2 linked regions of the Alkalilimnicola ehrlichii MLHE-1 genome follow. The protein of the gene in region 1 interacts with the protein of each later gene in a pairwise test. Links are inferred from orthologs where the notes say so. Each region holds a gene or a part of one and is shown on either strand. Other genes may lie near its edges.

What was found. The genes of interacting proteins can lie anywhere in the genome.
Region 2: the proteins of lpdA (region 1) and uvrD interact in binary tests that used the Escherichia coli proteins (3 or more experiments, as listed by UniProt). The link is inferred for Alkalilimnicola ehrlichii MLHE-1 from one-to-one orthologs.

The regions. Positions count from the first base shown.
Region 1 is NC_008340.1:310,138-314,577, reverse strand. Bases 519-3,476 are described here. They hold lpdA (dihydrolipoyl dehydrogenase), read right to left. Parts: upstream 2,910-3,476; coding sequence 1,128-2,909; downstream 519-1,127. Other genes in these bases: aceF (dihydrolipoyllysine-residue acetyltransferase), read right to left, coding at 2,929-3,476; prmC (peptide chain release factor N(5)-glutamine methyltransferase), read left to right, coding at 519-615. Also shown: more of prmC, read left to right, coding at 1-518; more of aceF, read right to left, coding at 3,477-4,440. UniProt on the Escherichia coli protein: Lipoamide dehydrogenase is a component of the glycine cleavage system as well as of the alpha-ketoacid dehydrogenase complexes.
Region 2 is NC_008340.1:3,251,550-3,256,009, forward strand. The notes cover bases 781-3,758. They hold uvrD (DNA helicase II), read right to left. Parts: upstream 3,370-3,758; coding sequence 1,192-3,369; downstream 781-1,191. Other genes in these bases: MLG_RS14470 (DUF2782 domain-containing protein), read left to right, coding at 799-1,176; MLG_RS14480 (LysR substrate-binding domain-containing protein), read right to left, coding at 3,651-3,758. In the rest of the region: MLG_RS14465 (LOG family protein), read left to right, coding at 1-716; more of MLG_RS14480, read right to left, coding at 3,759-4,460. UniProt on the Escherichia coli protein: A helicase with DNA-dependent ATPase activity. Unwinds DNA duplexes with 3'-5' polarity. Translocates on single-stranded DNA with 3'-5' polarity. Initiates unwinding more efficiently from a nicked substrate than double-stranded DNA.

The DNA.
Region 1 (4,440 bases):
CGCGGTTTCTGGTCGCTGGAGCTGAAGGTGACGGCCGAGACGCTGATCCCCCGCCCGGAGACGGAGCTGCTGGTTGAGGCGGCGCTGGCCCGGGTTGACGGCGACCGGCAGCTCCGGGTGGCGGACCTGGGCACGGGCACCGGGGCCATTGCGCTGGCGCTGGCGGATGAGTGTCCGGCGTGGCGGGTGACGGCGGTGGAGGCCAGCGCCGGGGCCCTGGTGGTGGCCCGGGAGAACGCCCGCCGGTTAGGGCTGGCGGATCGGGTGCAGGTGGTGGCGGGGTCCTGGTTCGGCCCACTGGCCGGTGAGCGTTTTGATCTGGTGGTGAGCAATCCGCCCTATGTGGGCGTCCACGAGCCTGAGCTGTATGAGGGCGATGTGCGCTTCGAGCCGCGGTCGGCGCTGGCGGCCGGACGGGACGGGCTGGGTGACCTGCGGCGGATCGTCGGCGAGGCGCCGGGGCATCTGGTGGCCGGCGGTTGGTTGATGGTGGAGCACGGTTTTCAGCAGGGGGAGGCGGTGCGCCGACTGTTCCTGGAGGCCGGGTTCGGCGGGGTGGAGACCTTGCGGGACCTGGCCGGGCATGAGCGGGTGACGGTCGGGCGGCTGGACTGACAGCGCGCCTGGACGGGGTGTGTCGGCGGTTGGATGTCGGGGGTAGGGAGAAGGCTGAAGAGGCCTTAGGCCCGGTGGCTGCGGGAAGCCGCGGAACGGGGCGAGGCGGGGGTTCGGATGCGAATACGCCGTAAACCCATCCATGGGGGCTCGTAGGCAGCATCCCTGCTGCCTACGATTCGCATCCGAACCCCCGCCTCGCCCCTGTCGATTGAAAGGGTACTGGCTCGCGGAAGGCTGCTCTCGTGCCACCCTGGCTGCCCCAGTGCGCCCCTGTGCGCCCCGATTGATCCCGAGGTACTGCCCGCGGGCCGCATTGGTCTCCGTGACGCCGCCGCAAGCCCCGCTGACCAAGAACCCCCCCGGAGGCCGTTGGTGGGGCGGGTCACCGCAAGCCCACGGACCCACGAACCACCACGGACGATCACGACTTATCCAGCTACAAAAAGGCCGCCAGAGCCTAAACCCCGACGGCCACGATAAGCGAGGGCGCAAGGCACCCCGCGGCGCTGCTATTTCTTCTTCTTGGGGATATAGAGATCGGTCAGCGTCCCCTCCGCCGCCTCGGCGGCCATGGCCACGGTCTCGGACAGGGTTGGGTGCGGGTGCACCGTCAGGCCGATGTCCGCCGCCTCCGCGCCCATCTCGAGGGCCAGGGCCGCCTCGGCGATCAGGTCACCGGCGTTGGGGCCGACGATGCCGGCGCCAATCAGCTGCCCCGACTGCTCGTCGAACAACAGCTTGCTGATCCCGTCCTGGTAATTGAGCGACAGCGACCGTCCGTTGGCGGCCCAGGGGAAGGCGCCCTTCTCGTACGCAATCCCCTGCGCCTTCGCCTCCTCCTCGGTGATGCCCACCCAGGCCACCTCCGGGTCCGTGTAGGCCACCGATGGAATCGCCCGGGCATCCCAGGCGCTTTTCTCGCCCGCGATAACCTCCGCCGCCACCTTGCCCTCGTGCGACGCCTTGTGTGCCAGCATCGGCTGGCCGACGATGTCACCAATGGCATGGATGTGCGACACACCGGTGCGCATATACTCATCGACGTCGATGTAACCCTGATCATTGGGCTTGAGCCCGGTGGCCTCCAGGCCGATCAGGTCGGTGTTCGGCCGGCGCCCCACCGACAGCAGCACCCGGTCGAACCGGTCGCTCTCCGGCGCGTCCTTGCCCTCGAACTTCACCGTGATGCTCTTCTTGTTGGGCTTCAGCTCCTTGACCAGGGTGTTCAGGTGGATGGCGTCATAGCGCTTATCGATGCGCTTGCGCAGCACCTTCACCAAATCGGCGTCCGCGCCCGGCATCAGCCGGTCCGCCAGCTCCACCACCGTCACCTTGCTGCCCAACGCGTCGTACACACAGGCCATCTCCAGGCCGATGATGCCACCGCCGACCACCAGCAGCCGCTCCGGCACCTCCTCCAGCTCCAGCGCGCCGGTGGAGTCCATAACCCGGGGGTCGTCCACCGCCAGCGGGGGCGGGACCACCGGCCGGGAGCCGGCGGCGATGATGCAGTGCCGAAAACTGATGGTGCGCTTGCCCTCCTTACCGTCCACCTCCAGGTGGTAGGCGTCCTTGAAGGCCCCCTTGCCGGTCACCACCTCCACCTTGCGCTGTTTGGCCAGACCGGCCAGTCCGCCGGTCAACTTCTTGACCACGCTGGATTTCCAGTCGGCCAGCTTGCGGATGTCGATCTTGGGCTTACCGAAGGTGATGCCGTGGTCAGCGAACTGCTCCGCCTCGTCGATCACCTTGGCCGCGTGCAGCAAAGCCTTGGAGGGAATGCAGCCCACGTTCAGGCAAACGCCCCCCAGGGTCGGGTAGCGCTCCACCAGCACCGTCTTCAGGCCCAGGTCCGCCGCCCGGAAGGCGGCGGTGTAGCCGCCCGGGCCGGCGCCCAGTACCAGCACGTCGCAGTCGGCGTCCACCGGGGCATCCCCCTGCGGGGCGGCCGCCGGGGCGGGCCTGGTGGCCGCGGCCGGCGGTTCCGGCTCGGCGGGCTTTTCCGCCCTGCCGCCGCCGGTGGCGGGGGCCTCGCCCCCGGCCGTGGCTTCAGCCGCCTCGAGGGTGCAGACCACATCCCCCTCGGAGACCTTGTCGCCCACCTTGACCTTGACCTCCTTGACCACGCCCGCGTGGCTCGAAGGCACCTCCATTGAGGCCTTGTCCGACTCCAGGGTGATCAGCGACTGCTCCACCTCGATCTCGTCACCCGGGCTGACCAGCACCTCGATGACGTCCACCGCGTCGAAGTCGCCGATGTCCGGAACCTTCACTTCTACCAAATCTGCCATCTCGGGTATCCCCCGTCGGTTACAGCAACAGCCGGCGAATGTCGCCCAGGGCCTGAGCCAGCCAGGCGGTGAACCGGGCGCCGGCGGCGCCGTCAATCACCCGGTGGTCGTAGGACAGCGACAGTGGCAGCATCAACCGCGGCTCGAACTCGCTGCCGTTCCAGACCGGCTTCATGGACGAGCGGGAGACCCCGAGGATGGCCACCTCGGGCGCATTGACGATGGGCGTGAAGGCGGTACCGCCGATGCCGCCCAGGCTGGAAATGGTGAAGCAACCGCCCTGCATGTCCGACGGCCCCAGCTTGCCGTCACGCGCCTTGGCAGAGAGCGTGCCCAGGTCCTCGGCGATCTGGTAGACGCTCTTCCGGTCGGCATCGCGGATCACCGGTACCACCAGGCCATTGGGGGTATCCACCGCCACGCCAATGTTCACGTACTTCTTGAGGATCAGCTCATCACCGGCCGGCGCCAGGCTGCTGTTGAAGCGCGGGAAGGCCCGCAGCGCCGCCGCGGAGGCCTTCACCATGAAGGCCAGCGGGGTCAGCTTGACCCCGGCCTTTTCCGCCTCGGTCTTCATCGACTTGCGGAAGGCCTCCAGTTCGGTGATGTCCGCCTCGTCAAACTGGGTGACGTGGGGCACATTGAGCCAGGAGCGCTGCAGGTGCGGCCCGGAGAGCTTCTGGATGCGCGAGAGCGGCTGGCGCTCCACCTCGCCGAACTTGCTGAAGTCCACCTCGGGGATGGGCGGGATGCCGGCGCCACCGGCCTGCCCGGCCGGTGCCGCGGCCGCTCCGCCCCCCGCCAGGGCCTGCTTGACGTAGGCCTGGACGTCCTCCTTGAGGATGCGCCCCTTGCGGCCCGAGCCCCTGCCCTGCAACTGGCCCAGATCCACGCCCAGCTCACGGGCGAAGCGGCGGACCGCCGGGCTGGCGTGGGCGCGGCGATGGGCCTCGCGGTCGATGGGCGGCGGTGCCTGGGGCGGACGGGAGTCGGTGAGCAGGTAGGCGTTCGCCTTGTAGCTCTCCGGCGCCGCGGCCTCGCGCTGGCTGTCAGCGGCGTAGGTCTCGGCCGGCTCCTGGGACGGCTTTGCCGCCTCCCCTGCCTCCTTGGCTGGCGCGGAGGCCGTGGCACCCCCACCGGCACCCTGGCTCTCCAGCACGGCGACCGTATCCCCTTCGGAGACCTTGTCGCCCACCTTGACCTTGACCTCCTTGACCACGCCCGCGTGGCTCGAAGGCACCTCCATTGAGGCCTTGTCCGACTCCAGGGTGATCAGCGACTGCTCCTGCTCCACCGTGTCACCGGGGCTGACCAGCACCTCAATGACATCCACCTCGGCGAAATCACCAATGTCCGGAACCTTCACCTGGACGGCCTCACCGCCCCCGGCGGCTGGGGCATCGGAACCGCCGGCGGCTGGGGCGGACGCCCCGGCGTCGCTGCCCGTCGGGGCCTCGGCGGGCGAATCACCGCCCTCCTCGGCCTCCACCAAGACGACCACGTCCCCCTCGGAGACCTTGTCGCCCACCTT
Region 2 (4,460 bases), 2.9 Mb from region 1 along the record:
ACGAGCTCTTCGGTAACGGCAGCCTCAACCCGCTCAACGACTCCCTCATGAGCCGCGAGTCCTGGAAGATCTTCCAGATCATGGCGGAATTCGTCGAGGGCTTTGAGCGGCTGTCCCAGATCAAACCCTCGGTGAGCGTCTTCGGCTCCGCCCGTACGGCGCCGGATCACCCCTATTACAAGCTGGCCGAGGACCTCTCCCGGGCACTCTCCGACGCCGGCTTCTCGGTGGTCAGCGGTGGCGGGCCGGGCATCATGGAGGCCGCCAACAAGGGCGCCCATGGGGGCAAGTCGCCCAGCATCGGGCTGAACATCCAGCTCCCCCACGAGCAGTCGGGCAACCCCTACCAGGACATCAGCCTCAACTTCCGGCACTTCTTCAGCCGCAAGGTGATGTTCGTCAAGTACGCCTCCGCCTACGTGGTCCTGCCCGGCGGATTCGGCACCCTGGACGAACTGGCCGAGATCCTCACCCTGGTGCAGACGGGGAAGACACGCCGCATCCCTATCATTCTGGTGTACAAACCCTACTGGCAGGGCCTGGTGGACTGGTTCCGCGACACCCTGGTGGCCGAGGGCGCCATCAACGCCGAGGACATGGACCTCTTCCAGGTGCTCGACGAGCCCACTGAGGTGGTGGACGCCATCTTCGCCCACTATGAGGACCGCGGTTTCGAACCCTCCCGCCGGGAGCGCGAGATGCTGCTGGACCTCTGACCATCCCGCCGGCATACGGCCGGGACACCCTGCCGGCACGAGGCCCGCAGCCCCATTCAGGACACACCGCGAGGAGCAGGACATGAACGCAGCCGCTATCCGCCCACGTCAGCGCCCGCCCACCCACCTCTTGCTTGCGCTGGGCCTGGGCACCGCCCTCGCCCTGGCAGGCCCCGTCAGTGGGGAGGAGGAGGGCCCGATTGTCACACCGCCGCCGGCGCCGGAGGAGCTCACCGAGGGCGAGCCGATCGAGCCCACGGTCCGCATCATCCGCCGGGAGTGGGCCACCATTGAGGAGTTCTCGATCCAGGGTCAGATCTACGCCGTGCGGATCACGCCGGTGGTGGGCCCCCCCTACTACCTGATCGACACCGACGGCGACGGGGTGCTCAACCACCGGGCGGAGTACGACCCGCTGCGCGAGCCCAAGATCCACCGCTGGGAACTGCTGCGCTGGTAGGCTGGCCGGCGGTGCTCAGCCCACCAGCCTGAGGTTGGCGTAGGCAGCCACCAGCCACTTGGCCCCCGCCCGCGCGAACTGCACCTGGATCCGCGCCGAGGGCCCCTGCCCCTCGAGCCGCAACACCACCCCCTCGCCGAAACGGTCGTGGCGGACCCGGCTGCCGAGGGTGATCCCATCCACCGGCTCCGACTGCATGGCCGCGGCGGTGGCGCCGGGACGGGTCACCTTCATCCGCGCCCGCACCTCCTCGATATAATCGGCCGGGATCTCCTGGATAAAGCGGGACGGCATGCCGTAGTTGTCCATCCCGTGCAGCCGCCGCTTTTCGGCGTAGGCCAGGTACAGGCGCTCGCGGGCACGGGTGATCCCCACGTAGGCGAGCCGTCGCTCCTCCTCCATGCGCCCGGGCTCCTCGGTGGACATCCGGTGCGGGAACAGCCCCTCTTCCAGCCCGACCAGAAAGACCACCGGGAACTCCAGGCCCTTGGCCGAGTGCAGGGTCATCAACTGCACGCAGGGCTGCCCCTCCTCCCCCTGGGCCTCGCCCGCCTCCAGCGCCGCGTGGGTGAGAAAGGCGGTGAGGGGGGTCAGCCCCTCGTCGCGCTCGTATTGTTGCTCGAAGTTGCGCGCCGCGGTCACCAGTTCGTCCAGGTTCTCCCGCCGGGCCTCGCCGCGGTCACTGCCGTCCGCCTCGGCGTCCCTGCGCAGCCCGCTGGCAACAATCACCCGATCCATCTGCTCGTGCAACGGCAGAGTCGCCGTCTCCTCCTCCAGCCGGTCCAGCAGCTGCAGGAAGCCCTGCACCGCATTGCCGGCGCGGGCACTGATGCCACCGGCCCGGATGATCCGGACGGCCGATTCCCACAGGCTCGCGTCGGCCGCCCGGGCCCCCTCGCGGATCTGATCCAGCGTGCGGTTGCCAATGCCCCGCCGGGGGGTATTGATCACCCGCTCGAAGGCGGCGTCATCGTGGCGGTTCATCAGCAGGCGCAGATAGGCCAGGGCATCGCGAATCTCGGCCCGGTCGAAGAAGCGCTGGCCGCCGTACACCCGGTAGGGCAGGCCGCGGGCCAGGAGGCTCTCCTCGAAGGCGCGGGACTGGGCGTTGGAGCGGTAGAGGATGGCGAAATCGTCACGGGCATAGCCCTCATCGAGCAGGGCGGCGATGCGGTCGACCACGTAACGGGCCTCGTCGGTCTCGTTGAAGGCGGCGTAAAGCTGGATCGGGTCACCCCGGCTGCCCTCGGTCCATAGGTTCTTGCCCATGCGCCCGCCGTTATGGCTGATCAGCGCGTTGGCGGCGTTGAGGATGGTCTCCGTGGAGCGGTAGTTCTGCTCCAGCCGGGTGATGCTCACCTCGCCGAACTCGCGGGCGTAGCGGTGGATGTTTTCCACCCGGGCCCCGCGCCAACCGTAGATGGACTGATCGTCATCGCCGACCACGAAGACATCGCTGTCCTCCCCGGCCAACTGCTGCAGCCAACGGTACTGCAACTGGTTGGTGTCCTGGAACTCGTCCACCAGCAGATGGCGGAAGCGGGCGCGGTAGTGGGCCAGCAGGTCGGGCCGGTCGCGGAGCAGCTCGAAGCTGCGCAACAGCAGCTCCGCGAAGTCCACCAGGCCGGAGCGACGGCAGGTCTGCTCGTAGGTCTGGTAGACCTGCCAGACGGCAAAGCGGAACGGTTCCCCGGCGTCCGCCTGGATGTCGGCGGGCCGCAGCCCCTCCTCCTTCCAGCCATTGAGCACGCCGCGCACCTGCCGGGGCGGATAGCGCTTCTCGTCGAGCTCCATGCCGCGCATCACCCGCTTGATCAGCCGGAGCTGGTCGTCGCTGTCGAGGATCTGGAAGGTCTCCGGTAGCCCGGCATCCGCTGCGTGCATGCGCAGCAGCCGGTGCGACAGGCCGTGGAAGGTGCCCACCCACATGCCGGCGGTGCGGATGCCGAGCAGCTCACCGATGCGGTGGCGCATCTCGGCGGCGGCCTTGTTGGTGAAGGTCACCGCCATGATGCCGAAGGGGGAGGCGCCCTCCACCCGCACCAGCCACGCCGCCCGGCGGGTGAGCACCCGGGTCTTGCCGCTGCCCGCACCGGCCAGCACCAGGGAACGGCCGAGCGCGGCGCAGACCGCCTCGCGCTGGGCGTCGTTGAGATCGGCTATCAGGTCGGAGACGTCGGCTTCGGCTTCCATGGTTTCGGTCCGGTACAGAGGGTATAGAGTCGGCGGATGGGGGCGTTGCGGTGGGTCGGTGCCGGGGGGCGTGGTCCCGTCGGGCCTCCGATGGCGCACCCCTTCGGGGTGCCCTGCGCTACTCGGGAAAAATCGGCGCGCGTGAACTCGCTTCGCTCGAACAAGCACGCGCTTCATCCGATTTTTCCCTGCGTTGCTCGGTGCGCCAAAGTCGGCCCGACGGGACCACGCCCCCCGGCACCGACCCACCGCAACGCCGCTCACGGGCGATCAGGGGCCTGCTAACCGGCGGCCGCAGGCTCGATGGGGCGGGCCTGCTCCTGCACCACCCGGAGGTCACGGATGGCCGCCGCCACTGCCTCCAGGGTGCTGGCGCGGGCGGCCCCCTTGCGCCAGTAAAGCCCGATGGTACGGGTAGGGACCGGCGGGGAAAAGGGCAGCAGCTTGACCGCCGACTGGTTGGGGATCTCGCAACCGGCCTGTCCGGCCAGACGCGGGAGCAGGGTCATTCCCACGCCGGCCGCCACCATCTGGCGCAGGGTCTCCAGGCTGGTGGCCCGGAAACAGCTGGTGCCGCCGGCATCGCCGGCCAACTGGCAGACCTCCAACGCCTGATCGCGCAGGCAGTGCCCCTCCTCCAGCAGCAGCAGCTCATCCTCCGGCAGGGCCTCCGGACGCGGTGCACGCTTCGCCTCGGCCAGGGCATGATCGGCAGGCAGGGCCAGCACGAAGGGCTCTTCGAAGACCGCCACCGAGGCCAGGTCATCGCCCGCCACCGGCATGGCCATCAGCGCCCCGTCCAGCTCCCCCTTGCGCAGCCGCTCCACCAGCAGGGCGGTGCGCTCCTCGTAGAGCAGCATGCGCAAGCGCGGCCAGGCCTCAGTGGCGGTGGCCACCAAGTGGGGCAACAGATAGGGGGCGAGGGTGGGGATGGCCCCGAGGCGCAGCTCCCCGGTCATGGGCTCGGCGGCCGCCCGACAGAGTTCGACGATGTCGTCCACTTGGTTGAGGACCGCCCGGGCCCGTGCCACCACCTCCTCGCCGGTGGGGGTGAGCAGGACCTGGCGGGTACCGCGCTCCACCAATTGCAC